DNA from 3 places in the Bradyrhizobium sp. USDA 327 genome. Region 1 is predicted to be linked to each of the others. Evidence: predicted binding sites of a transcription regulator. Region 1 holds the regulator's gene; each other region holds the start of a gene.
What was found. The regulator LexA, encoded in region 1, represses DNA repair genes until DNA is damaged. The targets are predictions, from matches to a motif close to TGTTCNNNNTGTGTTCNG.
Positions count from the first base shown of each region.

Region 1 (9,979 bases):
AGATTCTGAACCTCATCACTCACGATCCGCTCGAGACCGACGGCAGCGCTTGACGACGATTATCGGGGCATCGGCGCTGCACTCATCCGACGCAGGTCCGTGGCGGAGATATCTTCCGTTGCCTCGTCGAGCACGATGCGTTCGACTGCGTAACCAACGTCGCGTCCGTAATAGACATTGGTAATGTTGGGCATCGGCAGGACAATGAAGCGGCCTACATGGGCCGACAGCGCAGCTTCGATCCGTTGCTTCACCGCGAAGAACGATAGCGGGTTTTTCTGATCGATTCCGTGCGTATCGCGAACAGCGATGCACACCTGGCCGACACGACGCAGGCCCTCTTCGATCAGGCGCTGATGGCCAAGGTGAAACGGCTGATAGCGGCCGATGAACAGCGCGGTCGGCAGTTGTGGATCAAATGCCGGTCGCAGGCGTGCCAACACTTGCTCCGCCCAATATCGGACAGTGCCATCCGCATTGACGCGCACATCAAAATGGCTGGGCGGTGTAAACATGCGATTGGTGTCTGCGTATCGGCTCTCCTGAATGCGATCAATCCAAATCGTGAAACTAGAACCAAATGCAGCCCGCGTTTCCTCCGTCGGGCAAATGAAGTCCGCGATCGCCGTTCCTCCCGCTTCGACTACCCGGTCACACATCCAGCTCATGCGGCGGGCATGTTCAACGCGATCTTCGTGACTAAAGCCGAGGTCTCTCGATATATTGGCCCTAACCGAGTCCGCATTGAAAACAACTGCATTGAGCAGCGGCGCCAGAATATTGGCGAGCGTCGTCTTACCCGCGCCCGGAAGCCCCATGATGAGAATTTTTCGTGTCATGGGCGCTCCTCGCTTCAAGAGAACGTATGCCGCAGAGCTTACACCAGTTTGGCCGCCGAGCCTCAGCGGGCTGTCGGCTTGAACGCCGTGCACGTGACGTCGCCCGGCGACGTCGGGAACGCGTTGAGGGCGCTTGGCATCTGAATGCCAGGCAGTCGCCGCGACAGGTCATGCCCTCGGTTCCCGGAGCCAAATTTGCGGAGGATGAGGAACCCAACCCCTTTGTGCATTTTTATACGGAGTTCCGGGAACGGAGTACCACCCTTCGGACTCATGAGTCTGTTGGGATTTCTACATCGGACTGATCGACGTGCTGGGCAAAACCTATCTCACCAAGCAAGCCTCTCTCCTGCTTGAATTCGCCAGAACCACCTCGGATTCTGACCTCTCCGCCAAGCTGATCAGCAAGGCGGCCGACCTGAAGTCCCTGGCCGATCCGCTGCCCGACAAGGATCAGGATCCCAGAGCTCCCGACGTGGCACCGGACGTCGGTCCGAGCGATCCGACAGGACGTTGAGCGATGTTGGCCGTGGTGCTCGTCATTCTCGTCCTCGCCATGGCTATCCTCGTGCCGGTCTGTCTCGCCGTCCGGATCATGCCGCGGCGGACTTGAGCTCCCTGCCCACGACGGAAATCGCGCAGGATAAATCATCCTGTGTGCTGCTTTGCCTCGCGCCTGCACTCGGCTAGAACTCTCGCCAACGATTTGCAGGAGTTTCCGCCCGTGGCCCTCATGCCCGTTTCTGACGCGCTTGCCGCGGTGCTGGCGGGTGCAGAGCCGCTGCCTGAAGAGATGGTTTCCCTCGATGAGGCCTACCATCGCGTGCTTGCGCGCGACGTCGCTTCGCGGCGCACGCAGCCACCGGAGGCCATGTCGGCGATGGACGGCTATGCCGTGCGCGCGGCCGACGCGGCAACGGTCGATTCCAGGCTCGCGGTCGTCGGCGAGGTCGCGGCGGGTCGCCCGTTCGCGGGAAGGGTTGGCCCCGGCGAAGCCGTGCGGATCTTCACCGGCGGCGTCGTTCCCGACGGCGCCGATGCGGTCGTGATCCAGGAGGACACCGTCGCGGAAGGCAAGCTTGTCACGATCAAGGAAGCCGCGATTTCCGGGCGGCACATCCGCCCCGCCGGCGTCGACTTCCGCGAGGGAGACGTGCTGCTCCGCAAGGGAAGCCGTCTCACGGAGCGCGATCTCGCGCTGGCCGCCGGAATGAATCACCCGCATCTCGCCGTCTGCCGCCGTCCGAGGGTCGCGATCCTCGCCACCGGCGACGAGTTGGTGATGCCCGGCACCACGCCCGGTCACGGGCAGATCGTCTATTCCAATGGCTATGCCCTGCACGCGCTCGCCCGCAGCGAGGGCGCCGAGACCATCGACCTCGGCGTTGCCGCCGATACGCTGGAGGCCACTTCCGCCGGCATCCGTCGCGCCCGGGAGAGCGGCGCCGACATCCTGATCACGACCGGTGGCGCATCGGTCGGCGACCACGATCTGGTCCAGCAGGCGCTCAAGGACGAAGGCATCTCGATGTCGTTCTGGAAGATCGCGATTCGGCCCGGCAAGCCGATGATGCACGGACGGCTCGGCGCAATGCGCGTGATCGGCCTGCCCGGCAATCCCGTGTCGTCTTACGTGTGCGCCTTCCTGTTCATGGTGCCGCTGATTCGCGCCCTGTCGGGCCGTTCAGTGATCCATCATCACCGCGAGCGCGCCGTGCTGGGCCGCGATCTCGGTGCCAACGACCAGCGCGAGGATTATCTGCGTGCGCGCCTGGAACAGCGTGACGACGGCGCGCTCGTTGCCCATCCCGTCAGCCATCAGGACTCCTCTCTGCTTGCGAATCTCGCTGCGGCGCAGGTACTTCTCGTGCGCGCACCGTTCGCGCCGAGGGCCGAGGCCGGCACGCCTTGCGAGGTGCTGCGCCTGCCCGCCTGAGCTGCACGGCCACACGCATCGCGCGAGCTTCGCTCTGTTCACCGTAAATTAAGCAGTTGCGGAACACATATCGAACATATAGTGTCCGTTCATGATTTGTTTCGAACGTGTAGCAGCTTATCGCTGAACTCCTCGTCTCGGAATCGAACGACATCAACCGGGGGACTTTCGTCGAGATGTTGACGCGCAAACAATACGAGCTTCTACGGTTCATCAGCGAACGTCTGAAGGAAAGCGGCGTGCCGCCGTCCTTCGACGAGATGAAGGATGCGCTCGACCTGCGCTCGAAGTCAGGCATCCATCGCCTGATCACCGCGCTCGAGGAGCGCGGCTTCATCCGCCGCCTGCCCAACCGCGCCCGTGCCATCGAGGTGATCAAGCTGCCCGAGCTCCAGGCCGCCGCCGGCAGCCGCCGCGGCTTCACGCCGAGCGTCATCGAGGGCAATCTCGGCAAGGTGCGCGCGACCTCCAGCCCGCCTGTGGACGAGGGCGAGCGTCCCGTCGCGGTGCCCGTGATGGGCCGCATCGCGGCCGGCACGCCGATCGAGGCGCTGCAGACCCGCAGCCACACCATCAGCGTGCCGCCCGACATGCTCGGCTCGGGCGAGCATTACGCGCTCGAAGTCCGCGGCGATTCGATGGTCGAGGCCGGCATCCTCGATGGCGACATGGCGCTGATCCAGCGCAACGAGAGCGCCGATACCGGCGACATCGTGGTGGCGCTGATCGACGACGAGGAAGCCACGCTCAAGCGCTTCCGCCGCCGCGGCGCCTCTATCGCGCTCGAGCCCGCCAACGCCGCCTACGAGGTCCGCATTCTTCCGCCGAACCGCGTGAAGATTCAGGGCAAGCTGATCGGGCTGTACCGCAAGTACTGAGCGGTCCTGCGATCGTTCGACACCTATTGGAGCGGATCCGCTGTCCGCTCCGGCTGGATGATTTTTCCGGTTCTGCTCAGATTGTCCGGCCCCCTCTTTCGGCGCCACATCCTCGACACGCCGCACGGCGCATGATCGCTTCGCGGCCTGAGAATGCGAGGACAGGTGTTGCGCCAGACGTTTCATGGACGATCGTCGCTGCGCCGATCGCAGCAGCAGTGACGTAAGCCACTGCCATACAATCGCACCGCCATTCCGCAAGCGAGCTGGCAATACTCAGGCTGGTCGGCGCCCGCGGGGCGCTGACGCACGCCTTCCGAATACGCATGCATCGGCTTTGTTCCTATCGAATCCGGGAAAGATAATGTGATCGCGGCTTGCGGACGCAGCCGCAGATTTGCCTACAACGAAGCAGAATGTTGCGTGCTTCCACCTGATAGAGGCCTGCGCCTCCAAAAGAGGTGCGGGTTGCTATCTTCGCATGAGGAGCACCCGATGTGTGACTACAGCCTGCATGCCGTCGCGACGCGCCCCGCCGAAGTCGGCGAGACGATCGTCACGACAACCTTCCGTGGCACCTCGACGCGCGGCTTCGCCTCCGAAGCCGATCTCTCCGTCGCGGTCTGCCTGCTGCCGGGAACGGAGCTCGCTTTCGCCGACAACGTCCGTTACGACAATCGCTGGATCTGGACGCGCACCGTGAACTCCCGCGTCGGCAAGTTCGGCAAGATCGACCCGCACATTCCCGATCGCCATCATGACGCGATCGAATTCCCCGACGGCAAATACGTGCTGGTGACACAGCTCGTCGAAGGCCAGCGCGCGACCGTGCTGCAACTGCCGGTGACCCAGCCGGTTGGCGAACGCGAGCACAAGCCGCAGATCGTCGCCGACACGCGGTCCACCATCACGCGCCTGCCGATCGGCTGACGTCGTCGCCCCGGCCGATGGTCGTGGGCCAGGAATGAAATGCCATCGCCGGCCGAGGCCGGCGAGATGGTATGGTTTGCGTCCTGCGAAATCCGGTCCGACCTCCCCCGCACCGCTCCTCAATCGTCCGCCTGAAAATCCGTCTCCGATGGCGTTGCGTCCCGGTTGCGGGGCACGGCCGTCTTCGGCGCAAGGCTGCCGTCGAAATCCGCCTCGCCGGCGCCGGCCGGCAGCCAGGGGCGGCTTGTGCCTCTCGCCCTCACCGCCCGAACCGAGAAGCCGTCACCGCTCCGCGTCAGAGCCAGCGCGCCCTGACTGGCGAGCCGCGGCCTGTCGACCACCATCGCCGCGCAATCGGGCGGCGCTGGGCGCGCCGTCACCACCAGCGCGGCGCGGCTGCAATCATCAGCCAGCGCGTCGATGCGCAACGCCAACGCGACCAGCCGTCCGTCCGCGAGCGGCGTCACGCAGCCGGACTCGTCACACGACACACCGTCGGCCAACGAGGCGCTGCCGGCATCGCGCGGATCGGCATCGGCAGCCAACCACTCCCTCAGCAGGAAGCCATCCTTGCTGGCGCGGATCACATGCAGCCGCCCGTCCCGGCCCCGCACGGCGACGCTCGCGCCATCCCCGGCAACCAGGATGTCGGGCTGCCGCACCGACATCGCCCAGAGGATCGCGGCAAGCAGCAGCAGGGCCCCGGACCAGCGCAGGGGCGTGCGCAACAGCCCCATCACGATGATCCCGAGGCTCGCCGCGATCAGCGGCGCGATCCCGAACGCGGGAATGCGGCCGACGGCACCCGGCAGTGCCGCCACCCAGCGCGAGACCACGATCATCCACTCGATGCCGATCCCCATCAGCCACCAGAACGCGCCGTCGAGCCCGAATGGCGCCGCGAGCAACCCCAACAGCCCCGCCGGCATCACCAGCGCCGAGACCACCGGCATCGCGCCGAGATTGGCGAGCACGCCGTATGGCGTCACGCGGTGGAAGTGGAAGGCGGCGTATGGCGTGGTCGCGAGCCCCGCAATCAGCGAGGCCAGGAACAGCATCGCGATCTCGCGGCCGCCCCACAGCGCGATCCGCGCCGTTGCGGAATGATCGGGCGATGCGAGCCGGTTCGGCATGCCGATCTGCACCAGCGCCACCAGCCCGAGCGTTGCCGCAAAGGACATCTGAAAACTCGGATGCACCAGCGCCTCGGGCGCGACTGCGAGCACGATCAGCGCGGCCACCGCCAGCGTCCGGAACGTGATGGCGCGGCGATCGACCATCACGGCAATCAAAACCACCGCCGTCATGAAGAACGATCTCTGCGTCGCGACCTCGGCGCCGGACAGCAGCAGGTAGAACGCAGCCGCAACAAGCGCAGCGGCCGCCGACCATTTCTTGATGGCGAAGCCGGCCGCCAGCCCCGGAATCAGCGCCAGCAGCGCGCGAACCGCGAAGAAGACGACGCCGGCGACGACCGCCATGTGATAGCCGGAGATCGACAGCACATGGCCGAGCCCCGAGACGAACATCGCGTCGTTGACGGGCGCGGTGATCGCGTCGCGCCGCCCTGTGAGCAGCGCGGTCGCGATCGCGCGATCATCGCCTTCGAGCGTCGCACGGATGCGGGCATCGATCGCATCGCGCAAGCCTTGCATGAAGGCCGCGTAGCGCAGCCGCGAGCCGACGGCATCCGGCGGCGGTGTGGCCGTGATCGCTCCCATCACGAAGCCGGAGGCTCCGATGCCCTGGAAGAACATGTCGCGCGAGAAATCGTAGCTGCCGGGGCGCACCGGCGAGATCGGCGGCAGAAGCCGCGCCTTCAATTGCACGAAGCTGCCGACCTCCGGTGCCGTCCCCTTGCGCACCGAAAGACGCACGCGGTCGAGCTTGACGTCACTGCGCTGCGCCTCCATCGCGCTCACGCGCAGCACGAAGCGATCGGTGCGCTCGCGGATGTCGCGCGCCTCCACGAAGCCGGACAGCGACACCGAATAGAGCGGCTTGGCCAGCACGGTGTGGGCGATGCGCGCCGTCTTCCAGGTTGCGACGGCAAAACCGGCCGCGACCGCCGCGAGCATGATCGCCAGGGCAAACAGCCGGCTCCGTCGCAGCACGACCGCGCCAAGCGCGAGAACGGCCGCCGTCGCCGCAACGACCCACAACACCGGCTCATGATCGGCGGCGAAATACAGCGCGATGCCGCCGCCGAAGGCGACCGGCACCCAGGGTAGCAGCCGGCCAGGGCCGGCCTCGGCGCGGGCCCATCCGCGCAGCGTTCCGACAATTCCCGGCCAGATGCCAAAGCCCGCCGGCGCAAAGCCGCCAGCCGGTGCAGCGCGGCCGACCGGCCACGTCCCGGCAACTCCCTGGGAGCGCACTGGCCGGCCCGGCTCCGCCATTCCCCTGCACCTTACGATACGCGACGGGTGCGGAGGCTACCGGAACGTGCGACCGGGCGAATAGCGGTACAGATCAGGAACGGGCGTCGCGGCGCTACTTTTCCTCTTCCATCGTCACCGCGACCGAGGCCTTGGCCGACAGCCGGACCTTGTTGCCTTCGACGTCGGCAACGAGGCCCTTGTCGATGAAATGATGGTGCCCCTTGTGGCTGCCCTCGCCGCTGTCCTTCTTGGTCAGCTTGATGCGGTTACCTTCGACACGATCGACGGTGCCGACATGGACGCCGTCGGCGCCGATGACTTCCATATGCTCTGCGATGTTCTGCATGGCGGGATCCTTATTTGGAATCTACCTCAACGCAGCAAGAGACCTCGGGTTCTTGTTCGGATGTCATTCCGGGGCGCGCCGCTTGGCGCGAGCCCGGAATCCATAACCACGAGCTGGGGTTATGGATTCCGGGCCTGGCCCTTCGGGCCATCCCGGAATGACAAAACTGACGCAGATGGCCAATCAGATCAGCGGCGCCTGTGACGAGGCGTGATGATTGACGATCTTCCAGTCGCCGTCCTCGCGGATGAGGACCCAGCTCATCTTGACGACGAGATCGTCCCGCTCGCCGGCGAGATCGAACGCGATGGTCGCGGCCATGTTGATCAGACCGGGGCTGGCCTGCACCGCGTTCACCTCGGAGAAGGTCGCGCTCGGTTCGCGCCAGCGCGGCAGCCCATTGAAATAATCGGCGACGCCGTCCCTGCCCCGATAGAGTTTGGGGTTGGAGCCGAAGAAGAACGCGTTCGTCGAGTACAGCGACGACAGCGCCACGGCGTCGAGCTTGGCAAAGCCGGCGCACCATTTCGCGATGACGGCGGAAACGATGGCGTCTGCTTCGCTGCTCATTGCGCATCAACCTTTCGCGACTTCCTTCGCGAACGTGTCGCGCAGGCCGATGGTGCGCGAGAACACCGGTTTGCCGGGGGTCGAGTCCTTGTCACGGACGAAGTAGCCCTGGCGCTCGAACTGCATCGGCTCGGTCGAATTGCTCTCCGCAACGGAAGCCTCGACCCGCGCATCGGAGAGGATCTCCAGCGAATTCGGATTGAGATCGGCCGCGAAGTTCGAAGCGTCCGGGCTCGGATTGGAGAACAGCTGGTTGTAGATGCGGATCTCCGCGGGCCTGGATGCCGCCGCCGGCAGCCAGTGCATGGTCGCCTTGACCTTGCGGCCGTCGGGCGCGTTGCCGCCCTTGGTCGCGGGATCGTAGGTGCAGCGCAGCTCCACCACTTCACCCGCGTCGTTCTTGATCACGCCGATGCACTTGACGAAATAGGCGTAGCGCAGCCGCACCTCGTTGCCTGGCGACAGGCGGAAGAACTTCTTCGGCGGGTTCTCCATGAAGTCGTCCTGCTCGATATAGAGCTCGCGGCCGAACGTGATCTTGCGCGTGCCGGCGCTAGCGTCGTCGGGATGGTTGATCGCCTCGAGTTCCTCGGTCTGCCCTTCCGGATAGTTCTCGATCACGACCTTCAGCGGCTTCAGCACCGCCATGCGGCGCTGCGCCGTGCGGTTCAGCTCCTCGCGGATGCAGAACTCCAGCATGCCGACGTCGACCACGCTGTTGGCCTTGGCGACCCCGATGCGCTTGACGAATTCGCGCAGCGCGGCCGGCGGCACGCCGCGGCGGCGCATGCCCGCCATGGTCGGCATGCGCGGATCGTCCCAGCCTGCGACATGGCCGTCGCGGACGAGCTGGGTCAGCACGCGCTTGGACAGCAGCGTGTAGGTCAGGTTGAGCCGCGCGAATTCGTACTGGTGCGGCTTGGACGGCACCGGCAGCCTCTCGATGAACCAGTCATAGAGCGGCCGGTGGTCCTCGAACTCCAGCGTGCAGATCGAATGCGTGATGCCCTCGATCGCGTCCGACTGGCCATGCGCATAGTCGTAGCTCGGATAGATGTTCCACTTGGTGCCGGTGCGCGGATGATGCGCATGCAGGATGCGGTACAGCACGGGGTCACGCAGGTTGATGTTGCCCGCGGCCATGTCGATCTTGGCCCGCAGCACGCGCGCGCCGTTCGGGAATTCGCCGGCCTTCATGCGGCGGAACAGGTCGAGGTTCTCGTCCACGCTGCGGTCGCGGAACGGCGAGTTCTTGCCGGGCTCGGTCAGCGTGCCGCGCGTGAGGCGGATTTCCTCCTGGGTCTGGTCGTCGACATAGGCGAGCCCGTCGCGGATCAGCTGCTCCGCCCATTCGTACAGGCGGTCGAAATAGTCCGAGGCGAAGAACAGGTTCTTGCCCCAGTCGAAGCCGAGCCAGCGCACGTCGGCCTGGATGGAGTCGATGTATTCCTGCTCTTCCTTGACCGGGTTGGTGTCGTCGAAGCGCAGATGGCAACGGCCCGGAAATTCCTGGGCGATGCCGAAGTTGAGTGCGATCGACTTGGCGTGGCCGATGTGCAGATAGCCGTTCGGCTCCGGCGGGAACCGGGTCACGATCTCCTTGTACTTGCCCTGATCGAGGTCGGCCTGGATGATGTCACGAATGAAATCGCGCCCAACCTCAGTCGCCACCGGTTCTGTCATCACGAAAATCCTGTAGGGAAATCAGCGGCCCTTCTGCCAAATTCGCGTGGCTGAGCCAAGGCCTAGCATGTCCGCCGTCGGGCTTTAGTTATGCTCCGGTCCTGCTATACACCACCGCCTCCAATGCATAGGCCCTGCCAAGAATGTCCGATTCCGTCGTTACCCGCTTCGCTCCCTCGCCGACCGGCTTCCTTCATATCGGGGGGGCCCGCACGGCGCTGTTCAACTGGCTCTATGCGAAGAAGCACGGCGGCAAGATGCTGCTTCGGATCGAGGACACCGACCGGGAGCGCTCCACCGAGGCCGCCATCGCCGCCATCCTCGACGGCCTGAAATGGCTGGAGCTCGGCTGGGACGGCGAGGTCATCTACCAGTTCGCCCGCGCCGCCCGCCACCGCGAGGTCGCCGAGCAGCTG
Region 1 covers NZ_JBGCCW010000001.1:3,371,095-3,381,073, forward strand. The annotation lists gene ABIA42_RS15505 (TIGR03032 family protein) at 1-53, shown strand, start outside; gene ABIA42_RS15510 (adenylyl-sulfate kinase) at 60-839, opposite strand; gene ABIA42_RS15515 (hypothetical protein) at 1,150-1,356, shown strand; gene glp (gephyrin-like molybdotransferase Glp) at 1,564-2,775, shown strand; gene lexA (transcriptional repressor LexA) at 2,952-3,653, shown strand; gene ABIA42_RS15530 (hypothetical protein) at 4,149-4,583, shown strand; gene ABIA42_RS15535 (ComEC/Rec2 family competence protein) at 4,703-6,982, opposite strand; gene ABIA42_RS15540 (DUF2171 domain-containing protein) at 7,077-7,310, opposite strand; gene ABIA42_RS15545 (nuclear transport factor 2 family protein) at 7,494-7,880, opposite strand; gene ABIA42_RS15550 (glutamine--tRNA ligase/YqeY domain fusion protein) at 7,887-9,563, opposite strand; gene gltX (glutamate--tRNA ligase) at 9,707-9,979, shown strand, end outside.

Region 2 (9,979 bases), 4.3 Mb from region 1:
GATGGTGAGTGTCCGCTCGCCCGAGGGCTCGATCATGATCGCCGAGATCGGCGTGGTCAGGCCCGGCATGCGCACGATGTGCGTGATGTCGATGCCCTCCTGCGCCATCCGTTGAAGGATGAAGCCGCTTGACGTCTCGCCGGCATCGCCCATCGGCCCCGTGAACGCTACCCGGCCGCCGAGCCGCGCGATGGCGATCGCCGCATTGAGCGCGTTGCCGCCACAGATCTCTGCGAGATCGCCGGCGTTGGCCTTGCTGCCGCGTTCGGGCACGGCCTCGACACGAAAGATCAGGTCCCGCACCGGCATGCCGATGCAGAGGATGCGCGGCGCGATCCCGGCCATCGATGGTCTCAGCTCAGGCACTGCTCTTGTCGTGCACCCAGCGGCCGAGCAGATGATGAGCGATCGCGAAGGGATGCGGGCCGGCGAGCCCGTCGGGATGCGTCCGCGTCAGCATCAGGGCCGCCTCCTCGCGCGTGAACCAGCGCGCGTCTTCCAGCTCCATGCGATCGACGACGATGTCCTCGTTCAGCGCCCGTGCGCTGCAGCCGATCATCAGCGATGACGGATAGGGCCAGGGCTGGGTCATGTAATATTGCACGTCGGTGCAGCGAATGCCGGACTCTTCCAGGATCTCGCGGCGCACCGCGTCCTCGATGGTCTCGGCCGCCTCGACGAAGCCGGCGAGGCAGGAATACATGCCGGGCGGAAACTGCTTCTGGCGGCCGAGCAGGCACTTGTCGCCAGAGGCGACCAGCATGATCACGACCGGGTCGGTGCGCGGAAAATGCTCGGCCTTGCAGGCCGGGCAATCGCGCTTCCAGCCGCCTTCCTTCATCGCGGTACGCGTGCCGCAATTGGCGCAATAGCCGTGGCGCTGATGCCAGCTCACCATCGACTTCGCCATCGCGATCGCCGACAGCTCCTGTGGCGGAAGCGCCCCCTGCATCGCCATGCCGCGCAGCTCGGTTATGGTATGGTCCTCCCGGCCGACCAGCTTCTCGGCGGCGGCCTGCGATAGTCCCATCCCGAACACGGCCGCGCCATCGCGCAGGCCCAAGAAGATCGTCCCGGGATTGGCGCCGCACTTCAGCGCCTCCTCGATCGAGAGCATCGCGCGTACCGTCTCGCCCTCGCGCTTCACCAGCAGCGAGTCGCGATAGACCACATAGGCGCGCGATGACGGCTTCTGCTCGAGCGCGAACAGCTTCTCGTCGTCGCGGCGCAGATGCGCGGCGCGGTCGAGAATGTTGGTGACGAAGGCCGGCTGCCCCAGCGGAAACGCATCGGATGCTGACATTTCTTGCTCTTTCAACCCAACCAGATCTTGCGGCGGAGCGCGCTGATGAAATTCTGCACTTCAGTGGCGTCGTGCGCCAGCGGCTGCATCACGCCCCACACCGGCCGCGGCCAGGCCGCGTCACTGGTCCGGCGCGCGATGATGTGAACGTGCAGCTGCGGCACGAGGTTGCCCAGCGCGGCGATATTGAGCTTGTCGCATCTGGTGATCTCCTTCAGCGCACGCGAGACGCGGGAGATCTCCGTCATCAACTGCGCCTGCTGCACCTCGTCGAGATCGATGATCTCGACCGCGTCGGGCCGTCGCGGCACCAGCAGCAGCCAGGGATAATGCGCGTCCTTGATGACCAGCACCTTCGACAGCGGCAGATCGCCGATGTCGATGGTGTCCTCTTTCAGGCGGGAGTGCAGCGACCAGGCAGGTTCGGGCATGAAGACCTTCTCGTGATGATTCCTACCGTCGCAGACAGCACGGCCCCGGACAATAACCGTGATACGCCGTTGCATCGGGGCGGGCATGCCAATCCGGCCGGGCTGGCCGCGATCGGCCAGGCCGCCCGTCTGTCCGGCGCCTTGGGGAACAGCCATACAGCCCGCTTGCTTTCCGCTCCCTTTGGCCCCAAATAGGGACCGGGAGATTGGCGGTGGACGAGCCACTCGCCAACCGGGTCAGGTCCGGAAGGAAGCAGCCCTAACGAGGTCCGGATCGGGTCGCTCGTCAGTCTCCTACCTGTTTTTTCGAGCGAATTGCGCCGGCGGTCGTCCCGCCAGCGCGCTCCTTTCCGCAAGAGCCGGCCGAGAGAGATTTCATTGCGGATCGACCGATGACCGACGCCGGCGCCCCTCCCAATCCCGATAGCGCCAGCCAGGCTGGCTTTGCCCTCGGTGCCCAGCCGGGCACACCCTATCGGGTGCTGGCGCGCAAGTACCGCCCTTCCTCTTTTGACGACCTGATCGGCCAGGAGGCGGTGGTCCGCACCGTCTCCAATGCGTTCGAGACCGGGCGCATTCCGCAGGCCTGGATCCTCACCGGCGTCCGCGGTGTCGGTAAGACCACCACCGCGCGCATCCTCGCCCGCGCGCTCAACTACGAGATGCCTGATGGTTCGGTGAAGGGCCCGACCATCCACATGCCGACCTTGGGCGTGCACTGCCAGGCGATCATGGAAAGCCGTCACATGGACGTGCTGGAGATGGACGCCGCCTCGCACACCGGCGTCGACGACGTCCGGCAGATTAATGACAGCGTGCGCTATGCCCCCGCCAGCGCCCGCTACAAGGTCTACATCATCGACGAAGTCCACATGCTGTCGACGGCGGCCTTCAACGCCTTCCTGAAGACGCTGGAGGAGCCGCCGGAGCACGCCAAGTTCGTGTTCGCGACCACGGAAATCCGCAAGGTTCCGGTCACAGTGCTGTCGCGCTGCCAGCGCTTCGACCTGCGCCGGGTCGAGGCGGACGTGCTGATGAAGCAACTTGCCAACATCGCGGCCAAGGAAAACGTCGAGATCGAGCCGGAGGCGCTCGGCATCATCGCGCGCGCCGCCGAAGGCTCGGTGCGTGATTCGCTGTCGCTGCTCGACCAGGCGATCGCGCATGCGGCAGGGCAGGTGAAGGCCGACGCGGTCAGGCAGATGCTGGGCCTCGCCGACCGCACCCGCGTCATCGATCTCTTCGATTCGCTGGTGCGCGGCGACATCGCCGCCGCTTTCAGGGAGTTCCGCGAGCAGTACGACGTCGGCGCCGATCCCATCGTCGTGCTCTCGGACCTCGCCGAGTTCGTCAATTTCGTCACCCGCGTGAAGATCGTGCCGGCGACCGCCGACAACGTCGCCTATGGCGAGACCGAGCGGGTTCGCGCGCGGGACTTCGCCGCGAAGATCTCGATGCGCGTGCTGTCGCGGATGTGGCAGATGCTGCTCAAGGGCATCACCGAGGTGCAGGGTGCGACGCGTCCTGCGGCCGCCGCCGAGATGGTGCTGGTCCGCATCGCCTATGTCGCCGACCTGCCGACGCCGGACGAAGCGATCAGGATGCTGGAGCAGAACGGCGGCGGCTCACCGGTCTTGAGCGGCGGCAGTGCGGCGCGCAGCGCGCCTTCGGCGCCAATTGCGTCCGCGGCGCCTGTTCGCATGCCGACCTCCTCGCCCGCTTCGTTCGGCGGTGGCGCGGCCCGGCCGCAGATGGCGGCCCCCGCGCCGGATCCGCAAGCCGCGGCACCGCAGCTGCGCGTCACCAGCTTCACCCAGCTCGTCGCGCTCGCCGGGCAGAAGCGCGACATCATGACCAAGAGCGCGCTCGAAGGCGACATGCGCCTCGTTCGTTTCGAGGAGGGTCGGCTGGAAGTCGCGCTCGAGCCCAACGCCTCCAAGACCATGATCTCCGAGCTCGCGAAGAAGTTCGAGCTGTGGACCGGCCGCCGCTGGACCGTGATCGTCTCCAACGAGCAGGGCCAGCCGACGCTGCGCTCGGTAAACCAAGCGGCCAAGCAGCAGCATGCCCGTACCGCGGAAGCCGATCCGCGCGTGCAGGAGGTGCTGTCGCGCTTTCCCGGAGCAAAGGTCGTCGAGGTCCGCAGGCTTGCCCCCGAGGCGCCGGAAACCAATATTAACGCCGACTATGGCAGTGACGATCCGCCCGACGGTTCCGACGGCGACGATTTCTAGCGCATGATCCGGAAAAGTGCGAAGCGGTTTTCCGATAAGATCATGCGCAAACAATATGCTAAGGCGCGATGATGATTCATAGCGCCTTAGCCTCTTTCAAGGACACGCACCCATGGCTGATTTTCTCGGCATGATGAAGCAGGCGGCGCAGCTGCAATCCAAGATGCAGGAGATGCAGGAGCAGCTCGCCAACGTCGAGGTCGAAGGCATCTCCGGCGGCGGGCTCGTCGCCGTGCGCATGACCGCGAAGATGGACGTCAAGGGCATCAAGATCGATCCCTCGCTGATGAAGGCGGAAGAGCGCGAGGTGCTGGAAGACCTGCTCGTCACCGCGCTCAGCGATGCCCGCCGCAAGGCGGAGACCGCCATGCAGGAGAAGATGCAGGCCCTCACCGGCGGGCTCGGCCTGCCGCCGGGGTTGTTCGGCCAGTAACAGGATTTTCTCGTTGTTGGAATTCGTCCGCGGTTTCGTCCCACCTCTCCCCAACGGGGAGAGGTCGATTTGCTCCTGGCGATGCGAAGCATCGTCCGGTGCAAATCGGGTGAGGGGGCTCACGTCCCGTGATGGTGCGGAACCCCTCACCCGCGCCTTCGGCGCAACCTCTCCCTATGGGAGAGGTTTGCCGCCGTCGTTGCCGCGGCGAGGCAACCCTATTTCGGCATGGCTTGGAGCAGATGGGCGCGGTTGCAGGTCCTGAAATCGAGCGGCTGGTCCAGCTGCTCGCACGGCTGCCGGGCCTCGGTCCGCGCTCTGCGCGGCGCGCTGCGCTGCATCTGATCAAGAAGCGCGAAGCGCTGATGATGCCGCTGTCTTCCGCCCTCCAGGTCGCGCTTGACAAGGTCCAGGTCTGCAAGACCTGCGGCAACATCGACACGCAAAATCCCTGCACGGTCTGCACCGATCCGAAGCGCGATCCCTCCATCATCGTCGTCGTCGCCGACGTCGCCGACCTCTGGGCGCTGGAGCGGGCCAATGCCACCCAGGGGCGCTATCATGTGCTGGGCGCGACATTGTCGCCGCTCGACGGCGTCGGCCCGCAGGACCTCACCATCGACGCATTGGTGGCGCGCGCGCATGATTCGCAGGTGCACGAGATCATCCTGGCGCTGAACGCGACCGTGGACGGCCAGACCACGGCGCACTACATCACCGACCTGCTTCAGGACGCCAATGTGAAGGTGACGCGGCTCGCCCATGGAGTTCCTGTCGGCGGCGAGCTTGATTATCTCGATGAAGGTACGCTATCGGCTGCGATGCGGCAGCGCACCCTGTTCTAGCCATCCAGACTTTACGGAACGGACGACATGACGAAACTTTTCGCCACACGACTGGCTTTGGTCGCGATGATGACGATGCTGGTGAGCCCGGCCATCTCCGCGCAGCAGGGCGACGAGACGCCGCCGCCGTCCAAGCCCGGCAAGCCGATCAACACCGGCGACGTGCTCTCAGGCGAACTGAACGCGATGAAGGTCCGCGACGTCAAGAACGGCAAGCGCGTCGCGACCTACCAGATCACCTCCGAGCCGCGCCGCCTGCCGCCGCCCGAACGGGCTGTGCAATCTCGAGACCGGCCCGGAGACCTTCCAGCTCGTCACCTCCACCGATGCGCAGGCTGCACAGCTGAAATCGTTCGTCGGCAAAGAGATCTCGGTCAAGGTCGACGAGATCGCCTGCGCCAGCGACGCCGGCCAGATGAGCGAGGCCGTGATCACGAAGTGGAGCTTGATCAGGAAGCAGTAGAGGACGGAAGCTCTCTCCGTCGTCATTGCGAGGAGCCCTTGCGACGAAGCAATCCAGACTGCCGCTGCGGTGACAGTCTGGATTGCTTCGCTTCGCTCGCAATGACGAACGAGAGAGGTGAGTTCTACACTCGCACCTGCTCCAACGTGTCGAAATGGTCACGCTTCTGCAAGTAAGCCAGCAGCATCAAACTGGGGATGGCGACGAGGACGGAGATCGCGAAGAACATCGGCCAGCCCGTCGCCTTCGCCAGATAGCCCGCGCCCGATGACAGGTAGGTGCGTCCCACGGCGGCGAGCGCCGTCAGCAGCGCATATTGGGTCGCGGTGTGCAGCGGGTTCTGGCACAGCGCCGAGAGATAGGCGACGAAGATCACGGTGCCGATGGCGTTGCAAAAATTGTCGGAGGTGATTGCGAGGGTCAGCGCCCATTCATTGACGCCGACGAGTGCCAGCCACGAGAACGACAGGTTTGAGATTGCCTGTACGATGCCGCCGATCCACAGGCTCGTTGCGAGCGAATAGCGCCGTGCCACGAAGCCGCCGGCAAACCCTCCGGCCAAGGTCGCTGCGATGCCGACGCCCTTCACGATCACCGCGTAGTCGTTCCGCGTGAAGCCGATGTCGATCACGAACGGCACGGTCATGTTGCCGGAGAACGCGTCGGTGAACTTGAACAGCACGACGAAGGCAAGCGCCGCCCATGCTTCCTTGCGGCTCAGGAATTCCGAGAACGCGCCCATCGCGGCATGGAACACCCGCATGAGCGCGTCCTCGTTCTGCGTGGCCGCCTCGGCGCGCTTGGATTGTGCGGGCTCGGTGGCGGCCAGCGCCGTCACCGTGCCAATCAGCACCAGAGCCGCCATCACCACATAGCCCCACATCCAGGCGGCGCCACGCGGGACGATCGCCTCGAAGCCGGTGACGATGAACAAGGCGCCCGCGGTCGATATCAGCATGCCGATGCGATAGGCCGCGACATAGGCGGCCATGCCGGCGGCCTGCTCGCTTTCGGGCAGGCTCTCGACGCGGAATGCATCGACGACGATGTCCTGCGTCGAGGACATCGTCGCGACCAGGAGCGCACCAAGCGCAACGAACAGCGGCGAGCGCGCCGGATCGGTCAGCGCCAACAGCAGGATCGCGCCGATCAGCAGCAGCTGCGAAAACACCAGCCACCCACGCCGGCGGCCGAAGGTGCGCGTGAAGAACGGCACGTGCAGCGCATCGACCAGAGGCGCCCACAGGAACTTGAGCGTGTACGGTGTTCCAACGAGTGCAAAGAGCCCGATCGTTCCGAGATCGACCCCCGCCTCGGCCATCCATACCAGCAGCGTCGATCCCGACAGCGCCAGCGGCAACCCCGACGAGAAGCCGAGAAACAGCACGATCAGCACCCGCGGCTGCAGGTAAACGGCAAGGCTGTCGCGCCAGGAGGGCGCAGGGGCCGAGCTTGCGGCGGGCGAAGTCGCGTCGGGTGCGGTCATGGGGCGGTGTTAGCAGATTCTGGAGGAAAAGACTCTTGCGAGCTCGGTGGGGCGGATGCTCTCTCCACCTCTCGATGTCATCGTCCGCGAAGGCGGACGATCCAGTAATCACCAGCGCCTTGGTTAATCGCGACCGCCGCGGCATACTGGATGCCCCGCCTGCGCGGGGCATGACAGCGCGCTAGGATTCTACTCCCCAGCCTGGAGCTTCCGCGGGAACAGCTCCGGCGCGGCTGTCGCAACCAGCCGCGGAGCCTCCGGCGTGTCGCTCTTGCTGAAATCGAGCTCCTCGATTCGTCCCGCGCGCTTTTCGATCTTGTCCGCGGAGATCAGCACCTGGCGGACGTCCTCGTTGACGTCGGCAAAATGCTTCTGCAGCTTCAGCACGCGGTCGCGCAGCCGGCCCAAATCGTCGCCGAGCTTGATCACCTCGGTGCGGATCTGGTCGGCGGCATCGCGCATGCGCGCGTCCTTCATGATCTGCTGCATCACCTGGATTGCGAGCATCAGCAGCGAGGGCGACACCAGCACGACGCGGGCGCGATAGGCCTTCTGGATCACGTCGTCGAAACCGTCATGGATCTCGGCGTAGACCGATTCCGACGGCACGAACATCAGCGCCATCTCCTGGGTCTCGCCGGCGACGAGATATTTTTCTGCGATGTCGCTGACATGCTTCATCACGTCGCCGCGCAGTCGTTGCGTGGCGATTCGCCGTTCCTCGTCGGTCCGGGCGTCGTGCAGCGCGGTCATTGCTTCCAGCGGAAATTTGGCGTCGATGCAAAGCGGGCGCTGATCGGGCAGGAACACGACGCAGTCCGGGCGCTTGCCGGTGGAGAGCGTGAACTGGAACTCGTAGGCACCCTTCGGCAGCCCGTCCTGGACGATCGCCTCCATCCGCGCCTGGCCGAACGCGCCGCGCGACTGCTTGTTGGCCAGCACGTCGCGCAAGGTGGTCACCTGGGTGGTGAGGTCGGTGAGGTTCTTGTGCGCGCTGTCGATGATGCCGAGCCGCTCGTGCAGGGCGCGCAGGCTCTCCATGGTGTTGCGGGTGGAGTGTTCCATGGACTGGCCGACGCGGTGGGTCACCGAATCCAGCCGCTCGTTCACCGCCCGCGCCATCTCGGCCTGACGGCCGGCCAGAGCCTGGGTCATGGCATCGACCCGGCCCGACGACTCGCTCTGCGCCCGCAGCACCTCGCTCAAACGTTCCTCGAGCTCGTCGGCCCGGATGGCGTTGGCCATGGCGAGTTCCGCGCCGCGCCGCCCGGATCGCGCGATCACGACCGCAATCACCACCAGCAGGATGAGAACCAGGGCGCCGAAGCCGATCAGCGCGTCCACGACGCGCACCGGCCACTCGCCGAGGATGAAGATGATGTCGTTCATGCCGACCCTTCTAGCCGATTCGCCATGGCGCACGAACGAATAGCGAACATTTTTGGTGAATGCTCCGTTAATTGTTATGGTTAATGAAACCTGAAGTTTTATGGTTAGCGGAGGGTTAACGGGGTTCCTGGCCGCATTGACCGCATCCGGCGAGCGTCTTAAATCGCGGCCATGGCCCTACGAGAAATCATCATCCTGCCGGACAAGCAGCTGCGCCTGGTCTCCAAGCCGATCGAGAAGGTCACGTCGGAGATCCGCAAGCTTGCCGACGACATGTTCGAGACCATGTACGACGCGCCCGGCATTGGCCTCGCGGCGATCCAGGTCGCGCAGCCCTTGCGCCTGATCACCATGGACCTCGCCAAGCGCGACGAGAGCGGCGAGACCAAGCGCGAGCCGCGCGTCTTCATCAATCCCGAGATCCTCGCTTCCTCCGAGGAACTCTCGGTCTACGAGGAAGGCTGCCTCTCGATTCCCGAATATTACGAGGAGGTCGAGCGCCCCGCGAAGGTGCGCGTGCGCTTCACCGATCTCGACGGCAAGGTGCACGAGGAGGACGCCGAAGGCCTCTACGCCACCTGCATCCAGCACGAGATCGACCATCTCAACGGCGTCCTGTTCGTCGACTACCTGTCGAAGCTCAAGCGCGACCGCGTGATGAAGAAGTTCGAGAAAGCCGCCAAGCGCGCGGCGGAGTAGGCCACGCCCTCCGCCGTCATGCCCGGCCTCGTGCCGGGCATCCACGTTCTTTGTCGCTCCGAGCAGGAAGAACGTGGATGGCCGGGACAAGCCCGGCCATGACGAGTACCTTGCTCGTTTCGAGGATTGTCTCGCCACATGCCCCTTCGCCTCATCTTCATGGGCACGCCCGATTTCTCCGTGCCGACGCTGCTCGAGCTCGTCGCGCACGGCCACGAGATCGTGGCGGTCTACACCCGCACCCCGAAGCCGGGCGGGCGGCGCGGCCTGCAATTGCAGCCGACGCCGGTCGAGGAAGCTGCGCGAAAGCTCGGCATTCCCGTGCTGACGCCGAAGACGCTGAGGACGCCGGAGGCACTGGAAGAGTTTCGCGCATTCGAGGCCGATGCCGCCGTCGTCGTCGCCTACGGCATGATCCTGCCGCAGGCGATCCTCGATGCGCCAAAGCTCGGCTGCTACAATCTACACGCTTCGCTGCTGCCGCGCTGGCGCGGCGCCGCGCCCATCAACCGCGCCATCATGGCCGGCGATGCCGAAAGCGGCGTGATGGTGATGAGGATGGATGTCGGCCTCGACACCGGCGACGTCGCCATGGCCGAGCGCATCGCGATCTCCGACAGCATGACCGCGCTCGATCTGCACGATCGCCTGTCCCGGCTGGGTGCCGATCTGATGGTGCGCGCGATGGCCGCGCTC
Region 2 covers NZ_JBGCCW010000001.1:7,655,316-7,665,294, forward strand. The annotation lists gene ABIA42_RS36060 (sugar kinase) at 1-345, opposite strand, end outside; gene nudC (NAD(+) diphosphatase) at 359-1,303, opposite strand; gene ABIA42_RS36070 (HIT domain-containing protein) at 1,315-1,734, opposite strand; RNA gene ffs (signal recognition particle sRNA small type) at 1,936-2,032, shown strand; gene ABIA42_RS36080 (DNA polymerase III subunit gamma/tau) at 2,127-3,968, shown strand; gene ABIA42_RS36085 (YbaB/EbfC family nucleoid-associated protein) at 4,081-4,401, shown strand; gene recR (recombination mediator RecR) at 4,644-5,246, shown strand; partial or broken gene ABIA42_RS36095 (hypothetical protein) at 5,274-5,709, shown strand; gene ABIA42_RS36100 (MFS transporter) at 5,834-7,195, opposite strand; gene ABIA42_RS36105 (DNA recombination protein RmuC) at 7,385-8,584, opposite strand; gene def (peptide deformylase) at 8,756-9,283, shown strand; gene fmt (methionyl-tRNA formyltransferase) at 9,422-9,979, shown strand, end outside.
Region 2: ABIA42_RS36105 (DNA recombination protein RmuC) is a predicted target of LexA. The motif match lies at 8,616-8,633, and genes of this name have one in related genera.

Region 3 (9,979 bases), 3.7 Mb from region 1:
ACAGCGCGCTGATGGCGGCCTGGTTGGTTGTGATGGAGTAGAGATTGCACAAGGTCAGGTCTCCAGATCCGGATGCCGGGCCCGATGGGCCAGCTGCAACAGCGTCGCCGGCGGGCGCCTGCCGGCTTTGGCGCACTTCCGGCAGCGCAAGCGGCTGGCCAGGTCGTGTACGAACGTCGTCGACGGGTGCGCGAGCGCCGCGAGATCGACGTCGCGGGCGGCCTTGCAGCGCGAGCATTCGATCTGCAGCCAGCTATAGCCGCCGTTGACGGCTTGGTCGATCGTGGGGGACGGGTCGATCGGTTCGCCATTTGCCCACATGCGCTCATTCCAGCTTTCGCAGAGCAGCTTGTCCGCCGTCCGGATCAGCGCCTCGCCCTTGGCCCGCGCCTCGGCTGCCTGCGTGGCGAGGATCGTGGTCATGGCGCGGGCGCGGCCGAGCTCCTTCCGCAGCGCCTTGCGGTTCCCTCCAGACAAGGGCGTGGGGTGGTGCTTTGGGGTCACGGCCGTCCCCGCCGACGGCTAGGGTGAGCCGTAGGACGGCCAGCAGCCGTCTTCCTCATGGCGTCCTGTCCGCTGTGTGCAGGTCGCATCAAGCAAGCGCTGGCCGACGTCCTTCCAGATCGCATCCGGGCCGTACAGCCTAGTGGCGTCCGCCTTCTGTATCTCGACGGTCCTGCCGCAGCGGCGGCACTCCACCCGCAGAATATGTTGAGGAATTTGGCTCAGCCGTAGCAGCCGTCCGGATGGACCTGGCCCTATACGGCCACCTTCGACGCGAGGATCGTCCAGGAGAGCCTGCCAATATTCGACCGGAAGGTCGTCTGCCGGTCCTAGGGCGGGCGCTGGCGGGCGTTTTTGGTCGATCCTGAGGTCCGACGCGAGTTTTTGGATTTGCTTCATGGTGGGAAAGCGCCAGCTGGCAGGGCGGTCAGTCATGGGGCATTAGAACATAACAAGAACATTTGAGTCGAGTCTCAACTCACGGACGCAGCGGGGCGGCGGCGAGCCATCGGCCGAAGTCGGCTCAGGCGGTTGATTGCCGGGGCACCGGCGTTGCATCAGAGGCCCGAGGCCGACTTGCTCAACCGGGGACTCCATGAACTTTACCATTGGCATCATCTCGGACACGCACGGCCTGCTCAGGCCGGAGGCGCTGCGCGTGCTGGCCCATGTCGGCCACATCATTCACGGCGGCGACATCGGCGATCCCGAGATCATCACCGCGCTGCGGAGAATTGCCCCCGTCACGGCGATCAGAGGAAACGTGGATACGGGCGAGTGGGCCACCGAATTTGCCGAAACGGAGTTCGTGCGGCTCGCGGGACAGCTGTTCTACGTTCTGCACGATCTCAACACCCTGCAGATCGATCCCGTTGCTGCAGGGATCGATGTCATTGTTTCCGGCCACTCCCACGTGCCGAAGATCAACACCGTCGACGGCGTGCTCTACGTGAATCCCGGCAGTGCCGGACGCCGGCGCTTCAGGCTGCCGATCACACTTGCGACCCTCGAAGTCACCCCCGACGGACTGAAACCGATCATCCAAGATCTTGAAGTCGGATAGGCCGCGCTGCGGCACGCCAACCAGGTGAAACTTTCGGCGCTGTTTCGGCCGCCGGGCTGTAAGCCGCGTCCATGGCAGCGTCAGATGGGCAGATCGAGCTGGGGTTCGACATCGTCGTCCCCCAGCGTCTGCAGCGACGACAGCGACACGCCCAGCAGGCGTACCGATTTCGGGAAGGGCATCTCGGCCTGCAGCAGGGCGATCGCCAAGCTCTCCAAATCGCCCCGGCTCGACACGACCGTCGGGACCGACCAGCTCCGCGTAATGATCTCGAAATCGAAGAACTTGACCTTGAGCGTCACGGTCCGTCCCCGGTTGCCGGTACTGTCACAGTGTCGCCAGACCTTGTCGATTAGGGGCTGGAGTTCGGCGGCCATGGCATCGAATGTCGTGAGGTCCACCGAGAACGTGTTCTCGGCGCCGATAGACTTGCGGATGCGATTGGCGCGGACGGGACGGTCGTCGACCCCGCGCGAGATGCAGTAGTAGTAGGCGCCCGACTTGCCGAAGTTGGCGTTCATGAACTCCAGCGTCTGGTTACGAATGTCCATTCCGGTGAAGATGCCGAGACCGTTCATCTTCGCACTCGTCGCCGGCCCGATGCCATGGAACTTGCCGACTGGCAGCGACTCCACGAAAGCGGCACCCATCTCCGGAGAGATGACGTACTGGCCATTCGGCTTCCTGTGATCCGACGCGAGTTTCGCCAGAAACTTGTTGTAGCTGATGCCAGCCGAAGCGTTGAGGCCTGTCTCGGCCTTAATCTTTTCGCGGATTAGCAGCGCGACGTCACGGGCGAGAGGGATGCCCTGTAGGTTTTCGGTAACGTCCAGATAGGCCTCGTCCAGCGACAGCGGTTCGATGATCGGCGTGTGCTCCGTGAAGAATTCGCGGATTTGCCGACTGATCACTTTGTAGACCTCGAAGCGCGGTTTCACGAAGATCAGGTCCGGACACTGCCTCTTGGCGGTGACGGAGGCCATCGCCGAGCGGACTCCGAACTTGCGGGCCTCGTAGCTTGCCGCAGCTACGACGCCACGTTCCGCCGACCCGCCGACCGCGACCGGCTTGCCTCGAAGATCCGGATTGTCCCGCTGCTCCACCGACGCGTAGAAGGCGTCCATGTCGATGTGGATGATCTTGCGGGTGGAAAGGCCGGCGTCGGGTCGGCTTTGGGCCGGTGGGTCCATCTTTACGGTCGTCCTTCTCTCCGGCTTGACAAATAAGGCTGTCAGAACAAAAAAGGAACGATAAAACCGTATTTGGCTGGTCGCTGCGAAGAAATTCGTCGACCAGCATCGATGGGAACCCGGCGCGTCAAATGAAGCCTGCCACTTTGCCGGTCTACTACTATCTCGACCACTTCGCCGAAATGCTCCATTTCGTGGAGAAGACGTATGGCGAGATCCTCACCGACGAGCACAGTTCGTTCACCGCGCGCTTTCGTAGCCTTTCGAAGGACGCGCAGTGTCTGCTCATCCGGATGGTCAACCGGCGAGGAGCGATCTTCAATCGCGCGCTCTTCAAGTACCCCGAGATAACCGACCTTGAAACCGCGGCTCGTGACTTGATCGAGTGTGGCCATGCGCGCGGCCTGCGCGCCGAGGACTATTCCGCCTTCGTACTTTGCCTGCCGAAGACCGCACTTCTCGACGGCGCCCGTGCAGCGGGGTTTGGCCGCGACGTCCGCACCTCATGGTCAAAGCAGGTGCTGGCCGATTTCTTCGTCGCCGCGATTCCATTCGATCTTGCCGCAAGGCATTGCGGCGCCAGCGGCTTCATTGCGCTCGACAACACGCGACCGATCGAATTCCTGCTGTATCTCTACTTCGGGAAGACAGCCGAAGATCTCAAGAACTTCGCTCTGCGGGATCTCGGCGTCCTGCGCACAAATAGAGAGACGTCGTTTAGCGCTCGCTTCGCCGATGTCGACGAAGCGCATGCGTGCTTTCACTACAGCCAGGTGTTGGACCGCATCGAGGTCCGTTCCCCTGACATATACCAACGGGCGGTCGCAGCGATCCTGGACGGCCCCCCGCGGACGACGGAATACGCCGCCGACCTTGCGGGCCGCGCCGCGTGTCAGGTCGGGCAGTTCTTCGAGAAACAGGGCGACAAGGTTCTGGCCGAACGGCTTTATCGTTGCGGCGGCTCGGCCGATTGCCGCGAGCGCCTCGTCCGGTTGCTCTACGCGAATGGCGACAAGGAAGCAGTCGAGAATCTGCTGCGGGACATGATCGACGATCCCGAAAGCGACGACGAGCACCTTTTCGCGACGGATTTCTACGCGCGCAAGTTCGGCGGCCGACGGACAGGTTTGTGCACCGAGTTGCTGCGGTCGGGGCGGACTATCGTCGTCGACGACATGCATCGCGGGAATCCCGAGGCTGGCGTCGCAAGTGTGCTCCGGCGCCAAGGCGGGCAGGTCTACTTCGCGGAGAACACGCTTTGGCACACGCTGTTCGGGCTGCTGTTCTGGGATGAGCTTTTCGAGTCAGGCCAGCTTCACAGCGGTTTCGACTGGGTCCCGCATTGCCTTCGCGACCGGACCTTCCATCGGCGGTTCGCCTCGCAAATCGACAGCAAGCTCGCGGAGGTCCGGTCGGGGAATGCGCTTCCGATCGTCCTGCGCACCGTCGCTGCCAGATGGGGCCGGGCCAACGGAATCTTCGCTTGGGATCACGTGCAGATGGGCGCACTGCGTGCCTTGCTCGAAGGCGCCGGCGCGGACGGCTTGGCCGAGATTGTTCGGGCGATGTGCGACGACTTCCGCAGCATGAAGGACGGCTTCCCCGACTTGATGCACGTGCGCGACGGCAAGGTGTCCTTCGTAGAGGTCAAGGCGGAAGGCGACGCCATACGCCGCAACCAGTTGACCCGTCTGCGCCAACTAGAGAACGCCGGCATCCCGGCCGAGATCGGCCGCGTCGACTATCGGTTCGACCCGGAGCAGGACTATGTGGTGGTCGACATCGAGACCACGGGAGCCTGGTCGTCCGGTGACCGCATCACCGAAATCGGAGCGGTCAAGGTCCGCAAGCATCAGGTTGTCGACGAATGGCACTCGCTGATCAATCCGCAGCGGCCGATCCCGGCGAAGATCGTCGAGTTGACCGGCATCACCAACCAGATGGTTCGGGATGCGCCGGTGTTCCACGAAATCGCCGACAGTTTCATGGCGTTCATGGGCGACGGTATTTTCGTCGCCCACAACGTAAACTTCGACTACGGCTTCCTGTCGTACGAGTACGAACGGCTCGAACGGCGCTTCCGCTTTCCGAAGCTGTGCACTTGCGTGGGAATGCGGCGTCGATATCCCGGGCACAAATCGTACGGACTCGGAAAGTTGTGCGCGATCTACGATATCGAGCTCGAAGATCACCATCGCGCGCTGTGCGACGCTCGGGCGGCGGCCCGGCTGTTGAATCTCATTAACAAGAAGCGCGACGACGGTATCTCAGCGGAAGCGGTGCAGGCCGCTTAGTCGCATTCCGGGCAAGTATCGCCTATGCCGTCCAGGACTTCAGCGACTGCGTTGACGGCTGTCTGCGGCGAGATGTCGGGCGGCGGATAGCGCCTGGCAATATCGAAGGCGCGTTCGCGTGCGTGGGGATCGGCGCGGTCCTGCATCCAGGCGTGCTTTTCGCATTCGCGAATCGCGCCGGCCTCATGGAGCACCGAGATGGCCCATCTCCGCAGCATGCGCGCGGGCGGCATCAAGTCTTTGGATCTCGGTGGCCCAGCCGCAGCGTCGACAGCCCACCCTGAGGACATGCTGAGAGATTTGGTTCAGCGGCAGCTGGGCTTCGGGGAGCTTCGGATCGCTTGGCCAGCGTCGACGCCGGGATCGGCCAGAAGCGCCTGCCAGTATTCCGCCGGAAGATGTCCTCCGGGGCGGCGCCTTTCTGCCGACGCCAGCGGCCATCTCCTCAATCTGCTTTGGGTTCGGCGTGCGCCAACAGGCGGGTGGTTGTTCATGACTCGATAAAAACATATAGAGAACATGGCCCAGTCGATTTCCAGTTCGTGGGCGCCCTCACACAGCGATTTGGACCTCGAACCGCTCGACGCGCACTTGCACGTTGTCTTCAGTTGCTATTTATGCAAAAAAAGCAAAATGAGAGGTCGTCCTAGGCGAACCGAAGATGTTGCGTTGGCGGAGCGCCTCCATAACTGGAGGGTGCGGTCCGAGCTCACTCGTTCGTCCGTTGCGGAGCGGTTGGGAATCTCGCCCTCGACCCTCACCAGAACATTGAAAACGAATAGCTTTTCGGCCGATCTAAAGGAAAAAGTGCTCATACTCTTGCTAGACGAGGGTGGCGCTGCGGGCCAGGCCGTTGAGCCGGATCGGTTCTTGACGGAAGGTGTTTCTGCAAAAGATTTGCGTTTTTTGCAAAAATTTGTTAACCATATCCTTCCTAAAGTCGAGGAAGTTCTGAAGTCCGCACTGAGCCGGCCGCCTGTTGGAGAGAAGTCATGACCAGCTCGAAGCAGATCATTGCCATGATCCGCAGCCATGCCGCAGGCGACAGTCAACAGTTCCTCTCCATCGCCGAGCACATCGCCAGCGACGCCGACAAGTCCGGGAAGTCCAAGGTCGCGACCGAGATCCGGGACGCCGTGACCAAGATCCGGGATCGGGCGACTGAACGCGGCGCCGCGCCCATCCCGTTGTCCGCGCCCCGCGGAGAATTGGCCGGCCTGGTCACAGCGACCTATCCGGAGGTCATGCTGTCGGACGTTGTCCTGAACGCGGATCTCAGGCGCAGGCTCGAGCGGCTCGTGCGCGAGCACCGCGAAAGCGCGACGCTTCAGGAGAAGGGTCTGAAGCCGAGCCGGAAATTCCTGTTCTCGGGTCCTCCCGGCACCGGCAAGGGAATGACCGCCGCGGCGCTGGCCGCGGAGTTGAACCTGCCGCTCTTCACGGTCATGCTCGATGCCGTGATAACGAAATATCTGGGGGAAACCGCGGCCAAGCTTCGCCTGATCTTCGACGCGATGAGCTCCGCGCGCGCGGTCTACTTCTTCGACGAGGTCGACGCGCTGGCGGCCAGCCGCAGCATGGACAACGACATCGGCGAGGCGCGGCGCATGCTCAACTCCTTCCTCAAATTTCTCGAGGACGACCGCTCAAAGAGCATCATCATCGCGGCCACCAATCATCGCACGCTTCTGGATGCCGCTATTTTCAGGCGTTTCCACTCGGCCTTCGTCTACGAAAGACCGACGATCGCGGAGGCGCGGAGCGTGCTGGTCAACAATCTGCTCAGCTTCGATCTCGATCGGATCGACTGGTCCGAGTTCGTCGGTCTGACACCGAAGCTCAGCCAGGCCGATCTCGTCGCTGCGGCCGAAGATGCCGCGCGCGAGGCGGTTCTGGACAACCAAGGGGTTGTCACGACCGAAATTTTGTATCGCGCGTTGCAGGATCGCGCTGGTATAAATCCCGAATAGCAGGGCGAATCGAGAACCGCCCGGACGAGTGGGCGGATGGCGCGGAAACTAGCGAGGCCAAGGCAACAGCAACAGCAGCGCAGGCGGCGTCCGGACACGATCGCCGCATCGGGCGGCACGGATTCGCCCGCCTACCGTCACATCCACATGCGCGGCCTCGGCAAGGCTCCGGCCAAGTTCGGATCGCGCGGCTACAAGACCGAGAAGGACGTCGATCCGGTCCCCGATCGTGCCGCCCATGCCAAGCTCCTGCTGCGCGAACTGGACGTCGCGGTCGGGAAGATCGACGACTTCATGGCCGAGCAGGAAGACATCGGCATCCCGGCATCGAAACGCGGCATGTCGCTGACCGTGCTCGGCAGACCTGGCATCGAACTCCGGACCGGCGACGGCCGTCCGGCCTCCCCGAGGGGACTGAAGGTCCTGAACGTGCGCAGGGCCGATGCCGCTGCCGCCGCCACGGGCGAGACCAACGGCGGACCCGATCAGGCGACGTTCTTCGTTACCAAGAGCACCGTGGCGAAGCTGCAGGATAACCTTGACGCCTACGGCAGGTGGGGCTCGCTCCCTCCCGCGAACGACCGTCAGAGCAAGGAAAAGAAGCCCGACAACTACTGGCTCTTCGAGACGGGCGCATCCATCAGGGAAACCTCGCTGCGCGATCTCTGGACCGACGACGTCGAGACGTTCCCGAAGGGGAAGAAGGAGACGCGATGGGAGGTCTGGCTCCAGGCCTCTCTGCAGGAGTTCTTCTTGGAAGCGGCGGGACGCCTGGGCCTCAAGACCTACGGCGGTCCGAGCGAATTCGTCGAAACGGTCGTCCAGAGCATCGTCGCGACGCCGCAGGATCTACAGCGCCTGGTTCATCAGAGCGCCGCCGTCGTCGAACTGCGGAGCGCTTCCTCGTTCTCGTCCGGCTTCTTCAATCTGGATCCCGAGGACAGGAAGTTCGCCGCCTCCGAGATGGCCCGTCGCATCGTGCGCGCTCCTGACGACGCGCCGAAGGTCGTCATTCTCGATACCGGCGTCAACCGCGAGAACGTGCTTCTGCGCAGCAGTCTCGCGGCGGCGGAATGCAAGACGGTGAAGCAGTCGTGGGGCACGGACGATCATTCCGGCCACGGGACCAAGATGGCCGGCCTTGCGCTGTTCGGCGATCTCGAAGAGGTGGCAACGCGGCCCGGTCCGATCGCGCTCGAGACGGCGTTGGAGTCAGTGGTGGTCTCGGCCCCACGGCCGGACGGAGACGTTCCCGCCAGGTACGCGCTGCAGAGAGCGGTCGCGATCGTTGAGAAGAAGAAGGCCCGTCGGATCTTCTGCCTGGCGCAGACCGCGCCGGGCGAGGCCGAGAACGGCCGTCCCTCGAGCACCTCCGCGGTTCTCGACCAACTGGCCTACAACGACGGCGTGGCCACGCGGCTGTTCTGCGCCGCGGTGGGCAACGTTCCGCACAGCCTGCAAGAGCCCTATCAGCTTGCCGACTACGAAAGCAGGAACGTCCGCTTCGGCATTCAATCGCCGGCGCAGGCGGTCAACGCCCTGTCTGTCGGCGCGGTCAGCTTGAAGGCTGATGATGGCTCCTCCGGAACGGTCGTCGCGCCGCAGGGGGACCTGATGCCCTCGTCTCGGACGGCGGCCCGATGGCTCCCGCCGCGGACGCACAAGCCCGACATCATGATGGAAGGAGGCAACTTCCTTGTCGACGATGACGGCTTCTTCTGCCGCGCCTCGAAACGCCACTTCGTCCTGACGACGTCGCGCGACGCGCCGGGACGGCCGCTGGCCGTATCGGGTGAGACCAGTACGGCCACGGCGCTCGCAGCCGGACTCGCCGCGCGCCTGTCGGCGCGATACCCCAATTACCGGATGGAGACGATCCGCGCCCTGATGGTTCACGCCGCGCGATGGACTCCCGCCATGCTCGACCATCTCGAGCGCCTCGAATCCGAGGGGCGCAAGGACGCCTGGGACGAGATCAGAACGCGCTTCGGCTGGGGAGTGCCGGACCCCGTCCGGTTGTTCGCAAGCGCGGGCAACGCGATGACGATGATCGTCGAGGACGAATTGCGGCCCTACCATCGGCCGACGAAGGACGGAAAGGTTCAGGGCATCAGCCTCAAGGAGATGAAGTATTTCAGGCTTCCTTGGCCGACGGACGCTCTTGCAGAGCTCGGGAATACCGAAGTCAGCATGCGCTGCACGTTGTCGTACTTCGTCGAGCCGGATCCGCAGGCGGTGACGCGGGACAAGCTCGATCGGTACCATTCCTGCCGTCTGAAGTTCGACTTCAAGCAGTACGGCGAGACCCACGCGAATGCGCAGGCCCGCGTCAACGCGCTCGTCGAGGACGAAGACCCCGCGACCAACGCTTCCAACGAAGGGTGGCTCTTCGCGCAACGTTCCATGGGTACGCTGGTGCAGGACGAGTGGCGCGGCCAGGCCTATCGCCTCGCGGAACGATCCGGAGTTTCCGTCCTTCCGATCAGGGGGTGGTGGGGCGAACTGGTCAAGATCAAGAACTGGATGCGGCCGGCGCGGTTCTCGCTCATCGTTTCGATCGCCGTTCCGGCGGGGGTCGATATCTATAGCGAAGTCGCGATCCGCGCTCCCGCCGAGAATCTCGTCGAAAGCGGGCCTCAGCGGACGAGGCTTCTGACCACCTAGCCCAATCTCGCGTTGACGTCTCCGTGACACACGTACGCGAACGGGGTTGCGGACGCGTCGCGCTGCGCCGCGCGCGCGCGCAACATGGCAACTCCGATCGGCACTCCCTTGCAGAAAGAGCCCAGATAGCACCTGACGACCTGCGAGGCGCACTCGTCCTCGACCCTCCAGAGCGGAGCGAGCACGCCGCCGAATTCGTTCGTCGTGAGACTCGCCGCCCAGCCCGAAACCAACCCCAACCGGAAGTCTCCGCCCCCGGTCTCGCAGGCGTTGAGCACGACGAAGGGATGGTCG
Region 3 covers NZ_JBGCCW010000001.1:7,061,857-7,071,835, forward strand. The annotation lists gene ABIA42_RS33375 (SOS response-associated peptidase) at 1-52, opposite strand, end outside; gene ABIA42_RS33380 (hypothetical protein) at 55-504, opposite strand; gene ABIA42_RS33385 (hypothetical protein) at 523-939, opposite strand; gene ABIA42_RS33390 (metallophosphoesterase family protein) at 1,100-1,567, shown strand; gene dinB (DNA polymerase IV) at 1,648-2,757, opposite strand; gene ABIA42_RS33400 (exonuclease domain-containing protein) at 2,889-5,051, shown strand; gene ABIA42_RS33405 (hypothetical protein) at 5,048-5,284, opposite strand; gene ABIA42_RS33410 (hypothetical protein) at 5,721-6,047, shown strand; gene ABIA42_RS33415 (AAA family ATPase) at 6,044-7,021, shown strand; gene ABIA42_RS33420 (S8 family peptidase) at 7,058-9,685, shown strand; gene ABIA42_RS33425 (CHAT domain-containing protein) at 9,682-9,979, opposite strand, start outside.
Region 3: dinB (DNA polymerase IV) is a predicted target of LexA. The motif match lies at 2,800-2,817, and genes of this name have one in related genera.